DNA from 3 places in the Clostridium sp. 001 genome. Region 1 is predicted to be linked to each of the others. Evidence: a T-box and tRNA genes for the amino acid it is inferred to sense, from the RefSeq annotation. Region 1 holds a T-box; the other regions hold tRNA genes.

Evidence for each region. The T-box of region 1 lies ahead of leuS (leucine--tRNA ligase). A T-box ahead of a tRNA ligase gene usually reads a tRNA of that ligase, here a tRNA-Leu.
Region 2: it has a tRNA-Leu gene. The T-box ahead of leuS (leucine--tRNA ligase) is inferred to sense a tRNA for this amino acid. The anticodon was not compared.
Region 3: it has a tRNA-Leu gene. The T-box ahead of leuS (leucine--tRNA ligase) is inferred to sense a tRNA for this amino acid. The anticodon was not compared.

The regions. Positions count from the first base shown of each region.
Region 1 covers NZ_CP020473.1:2,666,183-2,672,260, reverse strand. The annotation lists gene B5S50_RS12620 (class IV adenylate cyclase) at 1-478, shown strand, start outside; gene B5S50_RS12615 (DUF5685 family protein) at 487-1,365, shown strand; gene B5S50_RS12610 (J domain-containing protein) at 1,349-1,930, shown strand; gene B5S50_RS12605 (hypothetical protein) at 1,961-2,479, shown strand; tRNA gene B5S50_RS12600 (tRNA-Gln) at 2,556-2,630, shown strand; T-box leader at 2,732-2,938, shown strand; gene leuS (leucine--tRNA ligase) at 3,061-5,493, shown strand; gene B5S50_RS12590 (GTP pyrophosphokinase family protein) at 5,572-6,078, opposite strand, start outside.
Region 2 covers NZ_CP020473.1:1,376,299-1,382,376, forward strand. The annotation lists gene B5S50_RS06195 (FAD-dependent oxidoreductase) at 1-1,036, shown strand, start outside; gene B5S50_RS06200 (alpha/beta hydrolase) at 1,101-2,138, shown strand; tRNA gene B5S50_RS06205 (tRNA-Leu) at 2,314-2,398, opposite strand; gene B5S50_RS06210 (lytic transglycosylase domain-containing protein) at 2,453-3,040, opposite strand; gene coaE (dephospho-CoA kinase) at 3,060-3,683, opposite strand; gene polA (DNA polymerase I) at 3,708-6,078, opposite strand, start outside.
Region 3 covers NZ_CP020473.1:1,269,698-1,275,775, forward strand. The annotation lists gene brxC (BREX system P-loop protein BrxC) at 1-2,089, opposite strand, end outside; gene B5S50_RS05670 (DUF1788 domain-containing protein) at 2,116-2,700, opposite strand; gene B5S50_RS05675 (DUF1819 family protein) at 2,778-3,386, opposite strand; tRNA gene B5S50_RS05680 (tRNA-Leu) at 3,588-3,674, opposite strand; gene B5S50_RS05685 (hydroxyacid dehydrogenase) at 3,747-4,688, opposite strand; gene B5S50_RS05690 (MFS transporter) at 4,695-6,078, opposite strand, start outside.

The sequences.
Region 1 (6,078 bases):
AAAGCTAAAACAGATGAAGGCTATAAAAGTCAAAATGGAGAATCAAACAAATTGTATATACGACTTTGAAGATGGACGTCTTATAAAAAATAAAGGTTATGCCAGAATAAGAATTGTAGAAGATCTACTTCACAATTCGACTCATTTTTATATGACTACTAAAAAGCTTTTAAGTCAGGAAAAATATAAAGTAATGGAAGAGAATGAAACTGAAATACTTGACGCAGAAGCAGGCAAAAAAATATTTAAATCACTTGGACTAAACTTACTCCAATCTATAAAAAAGTATCGGGAAAGTTACAAATATAAAAACAGCTTAGTTGAAATAGACATAAATGACACATCCTTCTGTCCTTTCCCCTATATAGAAATAGAAACTAAAAGTGATGAAGAGTTGAATGAATTGGTAGAATTGCTGGGGTACTCCATAAAAGATACTACCTCTAAAACTATATATGAAATATTAAACGGGAAATAGGAGCCTCTATGTTTGGTTATGTAACTCCATATAAAATGGAGCTTAAAATAAAGGATTATGAAAAATTCAAAGCTTATTATTGCGGATTATGCAGGTCTATAAAATGTAACATTGGAAATGTTCCCAGAGTATCTCTAAATTATGACATGACTTTTCTTGCACTGCTTTTGGACTCTTTAGAAACTGGTGAACAAACTTATGTAAAAAAAAGATGTATCCTTCATCCCCTGCAAAAAAAGATTATTTTAAAAGATAATGATTCTTTGAAGTATGCAGCTTTTTGCAATATATACCTAAGTTATTTCAAACTTTTAGATGATGTAGTCGATGACCATTCTTTTAAAAGCAAGGTATTATCGGTTTGTCTCAAAACATATTTTAACAAAGCAAATGAAAATCATAAAAAGGTTTTTATACATATAAAAGGCAACTTAAGCAAGCTTTATGAACTTGAAAAGAAAACTAATAATAAATCCATAGATATGATAGCTCATCCTTTTGCACATCTTACTGGACTTATATTAAGTTCTTTTAAGTATGAAAAAATTAAAGAGGAACTGTATTTCTTTGGATATAACCTTGGGAAATGGATATATATTATAGATGCCTTAGATGATTTACATGATGATATGTCAAAGGGAAAATTTAATGTTATAAACAAATGTTTTAACGTGGAAAATTTAAACTATGAAAGATTTTCTAAAGAAATAGAAACTAGAATTGATTTCATTTTAGGTACTTGTGCTGCACAGTGCATGAATACTTTCGAAAAACTTCCTATAAAAAAGAATGAAGAATTACTACATAATATATTACAATATGGACTTTTAGATAAGATGGATAAAGTTTTTAAAAGGGGTGTTTACAAAGATGAAAAATCCATATGAAGTACTTGAAATAAATGAAAATGCTTCAAAAGATGAAATAAAAAAGGCTTATAGAACCTTAGCTAAGAAATATCATCCTGATCAGTATGGTAACAATCCACTTAAGGATTTAGCCGAGGATAAAATGAGAGACATAAATGAAGCCTATGACTATTTGATGAAAAATGAAGGGACAAATACATATAGTAGTGGAAGCAGTGATACCTATACTGGCAGCAATTCTAGCACATATCAGTCTGTAGAAAATGATATTTATAATGGGAATTTAAGCAGTGCAGAATCAAAACTCATGGGAATAAATACAAGAGATGCAGAGTGGCACTACCTCATGGGAATTTTAAATACTAGAAAAGGCTGGTATGACCAGGCTAGCACTAATTTAAGCACCGCCTGCAGTCTTGATCCAAATAATTTTAAATATCAAGATGCATTAAACAAGTTAAGAGGCATGAATAATTCCTATAGACAGCCTTATTATGACAACAGGAGAAAAGACCCTGATATATGTAACATCTGTGCTACATTATATTGTTTGGACTGCTTATGTGGAGGTGGAAATTGCTAAAATTATCAATTTAAAAAGAGGTGGGTGTAAATGACAAGAACTCAAAATAAAACCTCCAATATAACTAAAGGAGGTTTTTTAACTACCTTAGGAGTCATCTTAATATACTTAAGTGGTATAGTGCCAATAAATAAGGCTTCTCTTCTGGCTTTGGCTTCTTTTATCATACCATTATCGGTGCTCGTTACAAGTCCCAAAAACGCTATTACTATTTATGCAGCTACTTCCTTACTCTCTCTTTTAATATGTGGGTTTAAAATTACAGTGCTTTCCTACATAGTATTTTTTGGTCTCTATGGATTAATAAAATATTTTGTTGAAAAACTCAGGAAATTACCTCTTGAAATTATAATAAAGCTTGCTTTTTTTAATATATGTTTGTTAGTGCTATTTTTACTTTACAGCCTGTTTTTCCCTGGTCTTTTAAAGATAAAAATAAATCCTTATTTGATTGTATTAGGTGCACAAATAGCATTTCTAATATATGACTACTTATTAACCTTATTTATAAATTATGTTAACAGATATATTTTAAAAATAGTAAAATAATATTGTATTTAATAATAAACTATTGACATATGAATTTATGGTGATATAATGTTTATTGTTGAGGCTTACATAATAATGCCCATTCGCCAAACGGTAAGGCACCTGTCTCTGGAACAGGTATGTGTTGGTTCGAATCCAGCATGGGCAGCCAAGAGAGAACTCTTTATTTTAGGAGTTCTTTTTTAAAATAAAATTTAGAAATAAATTCTTGACAGAAAACTGTTTAATATTATAAAATGAGAAATAAACTAATATTTAGCTTTGAAAAAGGAACAGTAGTATTTATATCACTAAAGAGAGCTGTTGTTAGGTGAAAAACAGCGTGAACAGAATATGAACTCACCTTAAGAGCTTATCTGAAGAAAATCAGATACGGTTTAAACCGTTATTTTTTGAGTGAAACCAGTTTATGGGTTTAATTAGAGTGGTACCGCGGAAGTTAAATCTTTCGTCTCTTGATTTTAAGAGATGAGGGATTTTTTTATATTCTAGCAACAAATAAACACCACAATTCTACTAGACTTCTTTAGCTTACAAAAGCGTAAAGGCTATATTAAATTACAAATAAAGGAGAAGATATTATGTACAGTATCGAAACTGATAAAAAATGGCAAGCAAAATGGGAAGAAACATCACTTTATAAATTTGACGATAACAATTTAGATAAAAAATTATATGTACTGGAGATGTTCTCCTACCCTTCAGGTAGTAAACTTCATGCAGGACATTGGTTTAACTATGCTCCTGTAGACTCCTGGGCAAGGCTTAAGAAAATGCAGGGATATAATGTGTTCCAACCAATGGGTTTTGATTCTTTTGGTCTTCCTGCAGAAAACTATGCTATTAAAACTGGAATACACCCAAGTGATTCCACAGAAAAAAATATAGCTACTATGGAAAAACAACTTAAGTCTATGGGTGCAATGTTCAACTGGGAAAACGAAGTAATTACCTGTCGTCCTGAATATTATAAATGGAATCAGTGGTTATTTTTGCAATTATATAAACATGGTTTAGCTTATAGAAAAAATGCCCCTGTAAACTGGTGCCCTAGTTGTAAAACAGTACTTGCAAATGAACAGGTACAAGATGGATTTTGTGAAAGATGTGGTACCGAGGCAACTAAAAAGGATTTAACTCAATGGTTCTTCAAAATTACAGATTATTCAGAAGAACTTCTTCAGTGCCTAGATAAGCTAGATTGGCCAGAAAAAACAAAAGCTATGCAAAGACATTGGATAGGTAAATCCACCGGTACAAATGTAACTTTTAAAGTAGCAGCTTCCGATATTGAGTTCAGTGTATTTACCACAAGAGTTGATACCTTATTTGGTGTTACTTATGTAGTTTTATCACCTGAAAATACCTTAGTTGATAAATTAACCAAAGAAGAATACAAAGATGAAGTAGAAAAATATAAAGAATCAGCTAAGAAACAAAGTGAAATCGAAAGACAATCAATTACAAGAGAAAAAACTGGTGTATTCAGTGGTTCTTATGCTATAAATCCTATAAATGGTAGGAAAGTTCCTATATGGATAGGAGATTATGTACTAAATACTTATGGTACTGGTGCCGTAATGGCAGTTCCTGCCCACGATGAAAGAGACTTTGCATTTGCAACAAAATATAAGTTACCTATTGAAAGAGTTATAGAAGGTGGAGATTCCTTACCTTATGTAGAACATGGCAAGATGATAAATAGCGGTGAATTCAATGGTCTAACTACAAAAGAAGGCAAAGAAGCTGTAACTAAAAAACTTGAAAGTGTGGGATTAGGATCTGGGAAAGTAAATTACAGACTAAGAGACTGGTTAATTTCAAGACAGAGATATTGGGGAACCCCTATTCCTATAGTATATTGCGAAAAATGTGGAATAGTTCCTGTACCAGAAGATCAACTGCCAGTTGAACTCCCTTATAATGTAGAATTTTCTCCTGATGGTAAGTCTCCTCTTTTAAAATCAGAAGAATTCATGAATACTACATGCCCTTGCTGCGGAGGTCCAGCAAAAAGAGAAGCCGATACTTTAGACACATTTGTATGTTCTTCCTGGTATTACTTAAGATATGTTGATAACAAAAACAGTGAAAAACCTTTTGATAAAGCTAAAATAGATAAAATGCTTCCAGTAGACATGTACGTGGGCGGCCCTGAACATGCTTGCATGCATCTTCTGTATGCACGATTTATTACTAAAGCTCTTAGGGATATGGGATTCTTAGACTTTGACGAACCTTTCCTATCTCTTAGACATCAAGGTATAATACTTGGTCCTGATGGCCAAAAAATGAGTAAATCAAAGGGAAATACCATAGCTCCAGATGACTGTATACAAGAATACGGTTCTGACGTATTTAGGATGTATTTGATGTTTGGATTTGACTACAGCGAAGGTGGAGCTTGGAACGATGATGGAATTAAATCCATAAGTAAATTTGTAGATAGAATTGAAAGAACTATCTCTTCCGTAAAAGAAATTATAGAAAGTGGAGATACCGGAAAAGCTTCTATGGATACTGCCGAAAAAGAACTTAACTATACAAGAAACTTTTCAATCAAGTCTGTATCAGAGGATGCTAATAAATTTCAATTTAATACATCTATAGCTAGAATTATGGAATTTACAAATGCACTTTCCAAGTACATTCAGCAAAAAGATAAAAATATATCGCTGCTAAAAGATACTGTAATTGATTTTGTAAAAATCATAGCACCTTTTGCACCTCACTTTGCAGAAGATCAATGGGAATCCTTAGGAAAAAGCTATTCCATATTTAATGAAAAGTGGCCTGATTTTGAACCCGATGCACTTATAAGAGATGAGGCAGAAATAGCCATTCAGATAAATGGTAAAATCAAGGCTAAAATAAATGTATCCACAAACTTGAAAGAAGACCAGATAAAAGAGTTATCTCTTTCTAATGAACATATCAAATCCCTTTTAAAAGGTAAAGATATAAAGAAAGTCATAGTGGTAAAAGGCAGGCTTGTAAATATAGTAGCAAAATAACAATATGTAAATAGCTGTCATTACTAACTTCAGTTGCTAGTTTTAGCTAAAACCTGCAACTGAATTATAGCATGACAGCTATTTATACATTTGAAGTAACTTTTCTGTAGAGCGGAGTAAGCTTACAAGTTCAGACACTTCTCCTTCTTCAATTAAATTATTTAATTGAATTTGATATCTAGTTGATTCAGTTAACTTTCCCATAGAAGACATAGTAAGTATATTGTTCATTATATCAGAAACCAAGCTTGACTTTACTTCAAATAACTTTTGAGCATCTTTTATTTCATCCTTGATCTCAAGCATCTGTTGATCAAGCTGGAAAGCTGCATCTGCTGCACTCTTAAGTTTTAATTTTATTCCACCAGGTATATCCTGCTTATATTTGTAATTTAAGGAATGCTCTATAGTAGCCCAAAAATTCATGGCAAGAGTCCTTATCTGAAACTCAGCTAGTATTTCTTTCTCACCCTCTGCCATATTAACAGGGTATTTAATTATTACATGGTAGCTCCTATACCCACTTTCCTTCACATTAGATACATAATCTTTTTCATACATTATACTCATATCTTTCCTATTTCT
Region 2 (6,078 bases), 1.3 Mb from region 1:
CTGTTTTAGAGACCAGGCTGAATTTCATCCTAAAAAGTATCTTTTATCCCTTGCTGATAAAATACCTGGAGATGGCAGCTATATATTCGAAAACACTACTATAATAGATGTAGAAAGTGAAAGTCCCTGTATACTTTTATCCCATAATGGTAAAAAAGTAACCTCATCAAAACTCATTATAGCTTCACATTTTCCGTGTTATGATAACTTAGGTTTATATTTTACTAGACTTAAACCAGATAGATCTTATGTATTAGCATTAAAAATTAAAGAAAAATTTCCAGAGGGTACATTTATAAATGCAGAAAGTCCTGGCCGCTCCCTTCGTTCTCAGACAGATAATGGGAAAGAAATTGTACTTATTGGGGGAGAAGGTCATAAAACAGCCCATGGTGAAAATACTATAAATCATTATAATAATTTAAAATGTTTTTCTGAAAATATATTTAGTGTTGAAAAGATTTTGTACCAATGGTCTACACAGGATTATATAACATTAGATGGAGTACCTTATATAGGCAAATTGACTTCATCATCAGAAAATATCTATGTAGCCACAGGTTTTGGAAAATGGGGAATGACGGGCAGCACCGCTGCTGCTGTCCTATTAAAGGATTTAATTATGAATCATGACAATCCTTGGGAGGAAGTTTATAACCCTTCTCGTTCTATAACACTTAATTCTACTAAAAACTTTTTTGTAGAAAACTTTGACGTAGCCAAACAACTACTACAAGGAAAGCTTAGTCATGCCTCAAGTAAACTCAAAATTAAAAAAGGTGAAGGAACAGTTTTTACTTTTAATGGAAATAAGTATGGAGCTTATAAAGATGAAGATGGCATTACCCATATAGTAGATATTACCTGTACCCATATAGGATGTGAATTAGTGTGGAACGATGCTGAGAAGACCTGGGATTGTCCTTGTCATGGTTCTAGATTCAGCTACGAAGGTGATGTAGTAGAAGGTCCTACCCACCGTAGATTAAATCATTTTAGAGAAAAGCCAAATAAACCTGATCCAAACATTGTTTAATATATTCTGTTTCAGCAGAAATGCATATTACTGAATTCCACAATGGGCGGAGGATGTAAAGAAAATGAAAAAATTTATTAAAATAATATCAGTTATTCTATTTATAATTATAGCAGCGGGTTTTTTTATTATTGAAAATTTAACTAAAACAAGTAGTGGTAAACTTGATACTTATGTTGCAGTAAAATTACACTTAAACAAAATTTTAACCCCTAACTCAATAAATGATAAATCAATAAAAGAAATCAGAGAATACTTAAATACTCAATCAACTAAATGGTCTAATAAGCCCATACCATTTTCTAATATAAAAAACACTACTATAAAGGTAAACTCTGAAAAAATACCAATACGTATATATACCCCTAAAGATAGCAGCAAACTCCCTATTATTATTTACTCTCACGGTGGTTTCTGGATTGGAGGAAGTATTGATAATTACGATAGTATTTGCAGAAAACTTTCGCAGAATACGAATGCAATAGTAATATCTGTAGGATACCGCCTTGCTCCAGAAAATCCTTTTCCTGCTGCAGTTAATGATATATATAATGTACTCCAATGGACTCATAAAAATGCATCAAGTATAAATGGAGATGGAAGATACATAGCACTTACAGGGGACAGTGCAGGCGGAAATCTTTCTGCTGCAGTTTCTCTCATGTCAAGAGATAAAAATGGTCCTCCTGTAGCTTGTGATGTACTAATATATCCATCTACAAATATATTTCAATTAAATAGTAACTCCTGGTCCTATTTTGCCAATGATCTTAACATCTCAAAAAAGGATATGGAAAAGTATATCTCACTATATGTTCCCCAAAAAGAGGATAGAAAAAATCCTTATGCATCTCCTCTTTTAGCTAGAGACTTCAAAAAGTTACCTGACACACTTATAATAACAGCAGAAATTGATCCCCTCCGAGATGAAGGTGAAGCTTATGGTAAAAAGTTAAAGGAGGCAGGAATAAATACACAAGTTACCCGGTACAATGGTGTACCCCACGGATTTATTTCAATGAGTAAAATAACAAATAAATCAGAGAAAGCCTTAAATGAGATTTCTCTCTACCTTCAAAAAGAGTTTCACAAATATAAATAATATAAACAGAGTTCTAAGCATCAGATGGAGTTTTGGCTCCACCTGATGCTTAGAACTCGTTATCCAGGGACGTAGCTGCTCTTTACACCTACTTGGAGAAGTAGGTGTATTAGAGCAGGTAGTCATCGGACAAATAAAAAAAGGCAAGTTTTAAACTTGCCTAACATTTCTTAAATGGTGCGAAGAACGGGAGTTGAACCCGTACGATGTTACTCACACGCCCCTCAAACGTGCGCGTCTGCCTATTCCGCCACCCTCGCATTACAATAGATATTATACTAACTTTTTATGAAACTGTCAACTAAAATTTAAGATTACAAAAAACTTACAATTATTACAGAAGTATTTATCTGCAAATTTTTATATAAGTACTTATATACCCTGTAATTTACTTTTACACGTTTAATATATTTATCCGTTTCTTTAAAAGGTATGTATTGTATATTCTTTCCATCTTTAGAATGATCAGAATCTTTTAACCACTTTTTTACATTGCCCCTACCTCCATTATAAGCTGCCAAAATTAAATCCATATTGTTATCAAAATCTGATTTCAAATTATTCAAATACCAGCATCCCATTCTTATATTAAACTCAGGATCATTTAACATGTTATCTTGGAAATTTGATACTCCCATCTTATCTGCAGCCCATTCTGCAGTATCTGGAGTTATCTGCATAAGTCCTATGGCATTTTTGTTAGATCTTACGTTTTCTTTAAAGTTACTTTCTGTCTTAATCACAGCCATTACAAAGTAGGGATCTAAATCATATTGTTTTGCATATTTTGCTATATAAGTTGAATACTTTAATGGATAACAATATCTTGCAATACTTTTTACACATAATACAGCTACCATTATTAGTATTATAACTATTGCTACTTTTTTTAGAAACCTCAATTTTTTTGTGTCTTAAAAATTATATTTTAGGACACTTCACCCCCCCATATTTTCTGCTTATTCTTATAAATATCTCCTTTAATTGTGTTTTAGTTTCATCTAAGGTATTAGAATTATCTAATACAAAGTCCGCATACTTTTTCTTTTCTTCCAAAGGCATCTGAGAGTTTATTCTGCTAAGCACTTGATCTTCCGTTAATTTATCTCTACTTTTTACTCTGCTTATCTGTACTCCTTTATTTACCCAAACTAATAGCATTTCATCCAAATAACTACAAAATCCATTTTCTATGAGGGTAGCTCCATCTATAACACAAATTTTTTCACATTTTTGTTCTAATTCTTCTACTTTTTTTAATATTTCATTTTTAATGAAAGGCATTATAATACTTTCATATTTAGTTCTTTCTCCTTCATTAGAAAATATATAATTTCCAAATTCTTTTCTTTTAAGTTTACCTGAAAGATCAATAAATATTTCTCCAAAAATATTTTTAATTTTTTCAATTATTACAGGATATTTTTCAATTACTTCCCTAGCTATAATATCTGCATCCACTACACTTATGCCGTGCTCTCTTAGTATATCAGAAACAGTGCTTTTTCCGCTTCCTATACCTCCAGTAAGCCCTATTTTAATCACAGTTTTCTTCCCCTTTATACTAATTTACTTAGCCTCGTACCAATTACTTCCCACACTTATATCCACTTCAAGAGGAACTTTCAGTTGTAAAACTTTTTCCATTTCTTCTTTTACTACAGATTTTACATTATCAATTTCCTCTTTATATACATTTAGAATCAGTTCATCATGTACTTGAAGTATTAGTTTGCTTTTTAATTTACTCTCCTCTAATCTTCTATACACATTTACCATAGCTATTTTTATTATGTCCGCTGCACTGCCTTGAATAGGTGTGTTCATTGCAAGTCTTTCTCCAAATGACCTCACTATTTTATTTGAAGATTTTATCTCAGGTATAAACCTCCTTCTATTCATAAGTGTAGTAACATAAGAATTTACTTTAGCCTCTTTTACTATATCGTCCATATATAACTTTACCTTCGGATATCTTTCAAAATAGGTGTCTATATAAAGCTTTGCTTCTTTTCTAGATATTTTTAAATTTTTAGCCAAACTAAAGTCACCTATTCCATAGACTATACCAAAGTTTACTGCCTTAGCATTGCTTCTCTGCGCAGATGTAACTTCATCTATAGGTACCTTAAACACTTCTGAAGCAGTCTTTGTGTGAATATCACTGTGATTTATAAATGCACTTATCAAATTTTCATCATCAGCAATATGAGCAAGTACTCGCAATTCTATCTGTGAATAGTCTGCTGAAAGTATAACACAGTCTTCATTTTGTGGAACAAATATTTTTCTTATCTCTTTACCCATTTCATATTTTATAGGTATATTTTGAAGATTAGGTTCTGTACTTGAAAGTCTTCCCGTAGTTGTTACCGTTTGATTAAAACTGGAATGAATTTTGTCATCTTCCTGTATTACTGCTTTAAGTCCTTCAATATATGTTGAATACAATTTAGTAAGCTGTCTATAGTAAATTATCTTTTCAACTATAGGATGTTTATCTTTTAATTTTTCAAGTACTTCTGCATTAGTGGAATATCCCGTCTTAGTCTTTTTTATTACAGGTAGATCCAACTTTTCAAATAAAATTTTCCCAAGCTGTTTTGGAGAATTTATATTGAATTCTTCTTCAGAAAGAGAATATATTTCTTTCTGTACTTTATCTATTTCAACTTTAAATTTACCTTCCTGTTCCACAAGCTTATCTTTATTAACTTTAAAGCCTTCACATTCCATAGATGCAAGCACGTATATAAGAGGCTGTTCCACTTTATACAAAAGCTCTTCCATATGAGCTTCTTCTATTTTCTTTGTAAGCTCGGAATAAACTTTACTAAAAAGCACAGTTTCCTTAGCAAAAAGTTTTTCGTCATCTTTTGAAATTTCAACTCCCGTATACTGCCTTATAATATCCTTAAGTTCATAGTCAGGTCTCGATGAATCTATAAGATAAGCTGCTATTTTTATATCAAATTCTAATTTTAAAAATCTTATACCCATTTTATATAATATGCTGCAAGGAACTTTTACATCATATCCTACCTTGGATATATCTTCATTTTCAAATAGAAGCTTAAAAAGTTCTACTGCTTTATTTTTATCTTCATTATATATTTCATTTATATGTATCTGAAAATTTTTTTCATTTAAACTTATAAATACCTTATCTATATAATTTCTAGAATAACTTTCCTCGTCTTCCACCTTAAAGTTTATATATACTAAATCATTATTTTTTAAAGAATTTACAAAATCACTAAACTTGTTTAAAGTATCTATTTCCGTAAATTCAACATCAAATTCTTGTGCTTTATCCTCCTGGATTTCGTTAAGCCCATGAATTTTGCTTATCAAAGATTTAAATTCAAGTTTTTCAAACATCTTCTTTAATCCCTGTGCATCATACTCTTCCTTTGACTCAATAGACTCAAGATCCATTTCCACAGGTACATTAGTCATAATAGTTGCAAGTTTTTTACTAAAAATAGCCTGCTCCATATTATCTTTTAAGTTTTCCTTTAGCTTTTTTCCACTTATATCCTCTATATTTTCATATACATTTTCTATACTCTTATATTGTTTTATTAATTTAAAAGCAGTTTTTTCCCCTACACCAGGAACCCCCGGTATGTTGTCTGATGTATCGCCCATAAGGCCTTTAACATCTATAAACTGTGTAGGAGTTACCCCATACTCTTCTATCATTCTATCGCTATCATATACCTCTTTTTGAGTGATACCTTTTTTAGTGATAACTATCTTTACTTTATCTGTAGCAAGCTGAAGGGCATCCCTATCTCCTGTAACTATATAGACCTGTATACCATTTTTTTCAGCAAAGACAGATAGTGTTCCCATAAGATCATCTGCCTCAAATCCATCTATTTCAAAAATACTTACGGACATCATTTTTAATATTTCCTTAATTACTGGAAATTGC
Region 3 (6,078 bases), 1.4 Mb from region 1:
CTTCAATTAATAGATTTTTAACTCTATCTTTTCTTTCAGAAACTTCTCTTGATTTTCTAGTTTTTATATCCTCTATGACCTGTGTTGATGCAGTACCACTTTTTACTCTTAGATATGCTTGAATTTTTAATATTTCTTCCATTTCTTCTAGGAATGTTGTATCATTTGGTAATTTTATAATTACATTATTCTCTCTTGCAGACATCAATTTTAATTCTTGATGGGTAAGATCTACACCTGTTTCAAAATAAGGTGTAATTACTTTTAACCCAATTTCATTATTTTGCTGTCCTCTTGGTATGTCATCTATCATTGCATTATATGGGAAATCATATTTTGAAGAATACCTATATTTCTTTTCAGTATAAATTTCTTCAAATATTGTTCCACCAACTTTTTGTATGACTTCTCCCATATCAATTGTTATATTCTTAATTTCCCTATTAACATCCTGCTCTTCGTGAGTTAGGAATATATATTCTTCTCCATTTTTTTGAATAAGGGTTTGTCTTACTAATTTCTTTAATGACTCCTCTACTTTCTTTTTAATCTCTAATTTATCATCATCTATATGCTTAACTAATAATGTAGATATATTTTCAAGATTTGAAGGTATTTCTTTTACATACTTAATCATAAATAAAAGTTTTAATACTTCTACATCTTCCTCGTTAAGTTTCGAGTTATTTTTTGCATGAATTATGACCGTTTTTATATTAGCATCTAAAAATGATTCTATAGTATCATAAAATGCTGAAAATGGTATTAATACGCCCATTTCTTCATTTTCATATTTAATTGATGACTCTTGAAATGCGCTAAGTAGTGATCTTTCACCTTCAGCTAAATGCTTACCAGATGCACCATGTATTCTAATTCCTGTAAATACCGATTGAAGTAAATTAAACTGATAAGGTATAAATGGATACACTTCGGCAAAATCATTTTCGTTTTCATATACTTTCATTTCTGCCGTATCATTTGAAAAGGTTATTAAATTCTTTAATATAGAACACTTATCTTCATACAGCAATTTCAATGAATCTGCTGCTCCTGGTTTTTTTTGTAGTATACGCTTTTTAATTACTTCATCTACATTTGCAGATGATAGTGACAATCTAGTATTAAATCTGCCTTGAATTTTACTAAAATCGTTTCCTTTTACCTTTGTTACAGAGTCTATATCTTGCTGACTAGTAACGATAACCCATGCTTTACCACCACAGTATGTTCCTAAATCTTCAACGACTGTTTGCAAATTTAGCATTAACTGAGAATCGCTGCCTATGTATTGTCCAATCTCATCCACTAAAAAAAGTACATGATGATTTTTACCTTTTGTTTCAATATACTCTTTAACCCTTTGAGCAAACTTCTCTATACTTAAACTATAATTTTCTTCTGCTTTATTGTACCAATCTCTTGCTGTTTCTTCACTCATTTTAGTAGTTTTAGATAATGCATCTACAATAGAGTCTTCCTCATAGAAAAAATCTTCTCTTGCATCTTCCCAAATGCTCCCTGATATCTTTTCAAACTCTGCCTTAAAATCCTCATACACTTCATCTTTAACCATTTGTCTTTCTAAATCTGCTACCCATGGTATAGAACCACAAAAGCCTTGCATTTCATTAAACACCTTATTAAATACTTTTAATATGGAATCTTTGTCTGCCTTAGAATCTGATTCACTCTTTGAATCAATATTAAATAAAATAACATCTGCTGTAATATCCCCTGCCTGTTTCATATCTGCCACAACCATTGGATCGTAAACTTTATTATCAAAGTATTCAATAGACTTTTTTCCATTTACCACCCTGTTCTCAAGCAAATATGATAATATTTTTAGAAAATGTGATTTACCAGAACCAAAGAAACCTGATATCCAAACTCCCATTTTATCTGTATGATCTAATATACCCTTTTTATATGCTTCAAAAAAGTCACCAAAATGTCCTAGTAATTCATTTGTAACTACATATTCATCTAGTTCTTGAAAAATATCGGAGTCATCATCCTGTCCTACTTTAATAACTCCTTTTATATCCCTTTCTATATCCTTTAAGAACATCTTCTTAAGTTCCATGCTTAAACCCCTCCGTATCTCAGTCTTTAATATTTATCTATTAATTGAAATGCCCTATAATAATTATCATCTTTGATCTCATTAAATAAAATCAATTCTAAGCCATCATATTCCCCTGGGAAAAACATAACTACAGGCACTTGATCAATTGCATTATGTAAATTATTCAATACTGTATGTGAACGCATAATTGGCCATGCTTTGCCAACACCAGTTATAAACACAATATCATTAGGTTCAACTCTATTTACTATATAATCCAAAACCATATCATTTTTAAGAGTCAATCTAAGTGATTTTCTAATAGCATTAAAAACATATTTGCTGCCTTTTTTCTTCTCCATTTCAATGTTTTTTTGCAAATATCCTTTTTTATCCATTATATCTAGTATTATTTCATATAAATCAAATTCTTTTATATTAATATCAGAGTATTCATCACTAATCTTTTGTTTTATGAACTCAATATGATCTCTTACCAAAAGTTCATACTTAGGTTCATAATCAAATATATAATAACCCATTTCATTACCTAGTCCCATGCTTTCCCTAAAGGATTTATCTGTAATCTTAGGTATTATTTCATCTAATCTTTGATATATTGTTTTCATTTTTAACTCTCCTCTAGGCATTTTAACAACTTAGTCTAGCCTCATTATCATTTACAAGTTTTTCATATAACTTCTACTTATGACTTATGTCCTAACATCACTTCTAAGTATATACCGTCACCTATTTCTTTTAAATGTTGTGCTAAGTCACAGTCTACTATTGGTATAGTTATTTCCTTATCACCCTTTTGATTTTTAATGAATCCTGCTTCAAAAAGGATTCTAATAAACACCTGTTTAATTTTATAAAAGGTATATTCCTTCCATGATGCTACAGTATCACTTTGTTCGCATTTTCTTTGGAAGTAAACATTAAAGTCACTATCTATAATATATTTTTCCCTCAAGATATTTTTATCCCTATAAACTTCGCTCATAAACTCAAAAAATAACCTATCAGTTTTCATAATCATATAAATCACAATTTGCTTACTCGTTTCTAAATCCCCATTCACTAATTTATCAAGTAGGAATTCATCTAAACTCTTTAATCTTTTTAATGTTATTGACGCAATTTCCTTTTTTCGTGCTTCAGATTTCATCTGAAAAATATTTTCTTTAATGGACATATTTTTTATTTGAAAATCATTAAATCCTTTTAAAATAAGGCTTGCAGCCTTTTTTGTTTCTATATAAAGGTAAGGCATCGATTTTATTGTAGATTTATATTCTAATTGTTTAGTCATATTTTACCATTCCTTCGGTCCCAAAATTTATACTTTCTATTATTATAGCATAATATTTCTTTTAAACTACATACAGGTTTTTGCTATTTTGTTTTAATCTGTTTTAATTTGTGATATTTTTTTGGAGGACATTTGGAGGACATAAACCCAAAAAGAGCATTTTGGAATAAATTCCAAAATGCTCTTAAATGTTGATATTCATGGTGCCGGAGGCGGGAGTCGAACCCGCATGTTGTCACCAACGACGGATTTTGAATCCGTTGCGTCTGCCAATTCCACCACTTCGGCAAGCAACGAAATTATAATACCATAAATACTACCCAAGGTCAAGCATTTATCTAAACTTTTTTAACATCAAACTTAATTCACTGACCAAGAAGGCTCTCTGCCACTTAATACTTCATCTATACCAATGGCGGGATGAACAGACATTCTTATACCTGCTTCTTCTGTATGTGCTGCAGTATGAGGCGTTACAATTACATTTTCAAGTTTAAAAAGGGGATTATCTTTTGATGGTTCTTCTCCTTTAAATACATCAATGGCAGCTCCAGCAATTTTATTTTTCAAAAGCACCTCAAGCAAGGCATCTTCATCAACCACTTCTCCCCGTGCCGTATTTATAAGAAAAGCTCTAGATTTCATAAGAGACAGCTCCCTTTTTCCTATCATACCTTTTGTTTTCTCTGTAAGTGGAACATGCAAGCTTAAAAAGTCAGAATTTTTAAGTACATAATCTAAATCTCCAGTAAGTTTTATATTATCTATTTGACTTGAAGTTATATTTCGCTTGAATCCTATAACTTTCATGCCAAACCCTTTTGAGGCCTTTAAAGCAACAAGTTTTCCGATATTACCAACACCTATAATTCCAAGGGTTTTACCTTCAAGATCCATTCCAAAACTTTTTCTTATTTCAAAATTTCCATCTCTAAGTTCTCTATCATAAATAAGTAGTTTTTTTGCAAGTACTAATATAAGTCCCATAGTATACTCAGCAACACTGTTTTTATTGGATTCAGGAGAATTGGTAACTCTTATTCCAAGACTTGATGCAGCTTCAACATCTATATTATCTACTCCAACACCAAACTTAGATATGACTTTCAACTTTGTTCCTGATTTCATAATTTTTTCAGTAATATTTGCCATCCTAACTAATATTGCATCGCAATCTTTTACTTCCTCTACCAAAACATTTTCTGAAATATCAGAAGCCATTTTTAATTCATACCCACGACTTCTAAGATATTCTTTGCCTTCTTCATATATATTTTCCGTAATCAAAACTCTATAACTCATACAAAATCACCCTTTCATATATAATCCCCTTAATTTTTTACTATAGTAAAGTCTTAATGCGGTTATCAAAACTCCAAATAAACACATAATGCCAACGCTTATATACACTGATCTCATGCCATAAATAAAAACATCATCTCTGCCTTTTATGTAATCCACCACTCTGTACCCGATTTTGTAACTCATTCTGTTGTAAAGTAATAAAGTGGAAAGAGATGTACCTAGAACAAATCCTAAGTTTCTAATAAGGGCATTTACACTTCCTGCTATTCCAAGCTTATCTCTACTAACAGTAGACATAACTAGCGAATTGTTAGGAGATTGAAACATTCCATTTCCTAGAGTCATAATTACTATATAAGCTATAATCAAAATTACAGAAGACCTTTCATTTAAACTGGATATGAAAAACAACCCCAAACTTGTAAAACTAAGCCCAAACAAGGTAAGTATTTCAGATCCAATTTTATCTGACATGTATCCACTAAAGGGAGCCACTACAGACAAAACAATAGGAGATACCATCATGAGCATTCCAGATGCTGCCGGCGAAAATTTCAATGTATCCTGAAAATAAAAAGGCAGTATTATATTGGATGCACTAATTGCAATAAATGAAATAAAAGCACATATTATACTTATTGAAAATAAACTGTTTTTAAAAATACTCAATTGCAAAATCGGCATGCTTATTTTATGTTCTACTATAATGAACAATACGAAAGTTATAAATGAAATTACAAAAGCTGAAATTATAAATGCATTGTCATATCCCTTTACCTGGCCTTGTCCCAATGCTCCAAACAGCGAAACTGTAGCTACTACAAATAGTAAAGCTCCTTTTATATCTAGTTTTTCATCAGAAGTAGTATGGACTTTAGGAAATATCTTCAATGTAAGTATAAATACAATTATTCCTATTGGTATGTTTATTAAAAATATATATTCCCAGCTTATAGCAGAAACAATAATTCCCCCAATTGGAGGACCTGCCATAGAACCCAATGCCACAAATGTACCTAAAACTCCAAGTGCCCTCCCCCTCTCGTTAGCCGGAAAAACGTGAGTTATGATTCCCTGATTAGTAGCCATCGTAGCTGATGCTCCTACTGCTTGTATAACTCTTGCTGTTACAAGTAATGGCAGTGAACTTGTAAGCCCGCACAGCAGCGAACCTATGGTAAAAATGACGATTCCAAATTTAAAAACTTTTGTCTTTCCTATCATATCTCCAAGCCTTCCAAATATTAAAATAGTTGCTGCAACAGTTATTAAAAAACTGGTAACAACCCATGTAATACCTGACATTCCTACATTTAATTTAGATGCCATATCCGGCAGTGCTACATTTACAATGCTGCCATCAAGTGTTGACATAAATGTAGCAGAA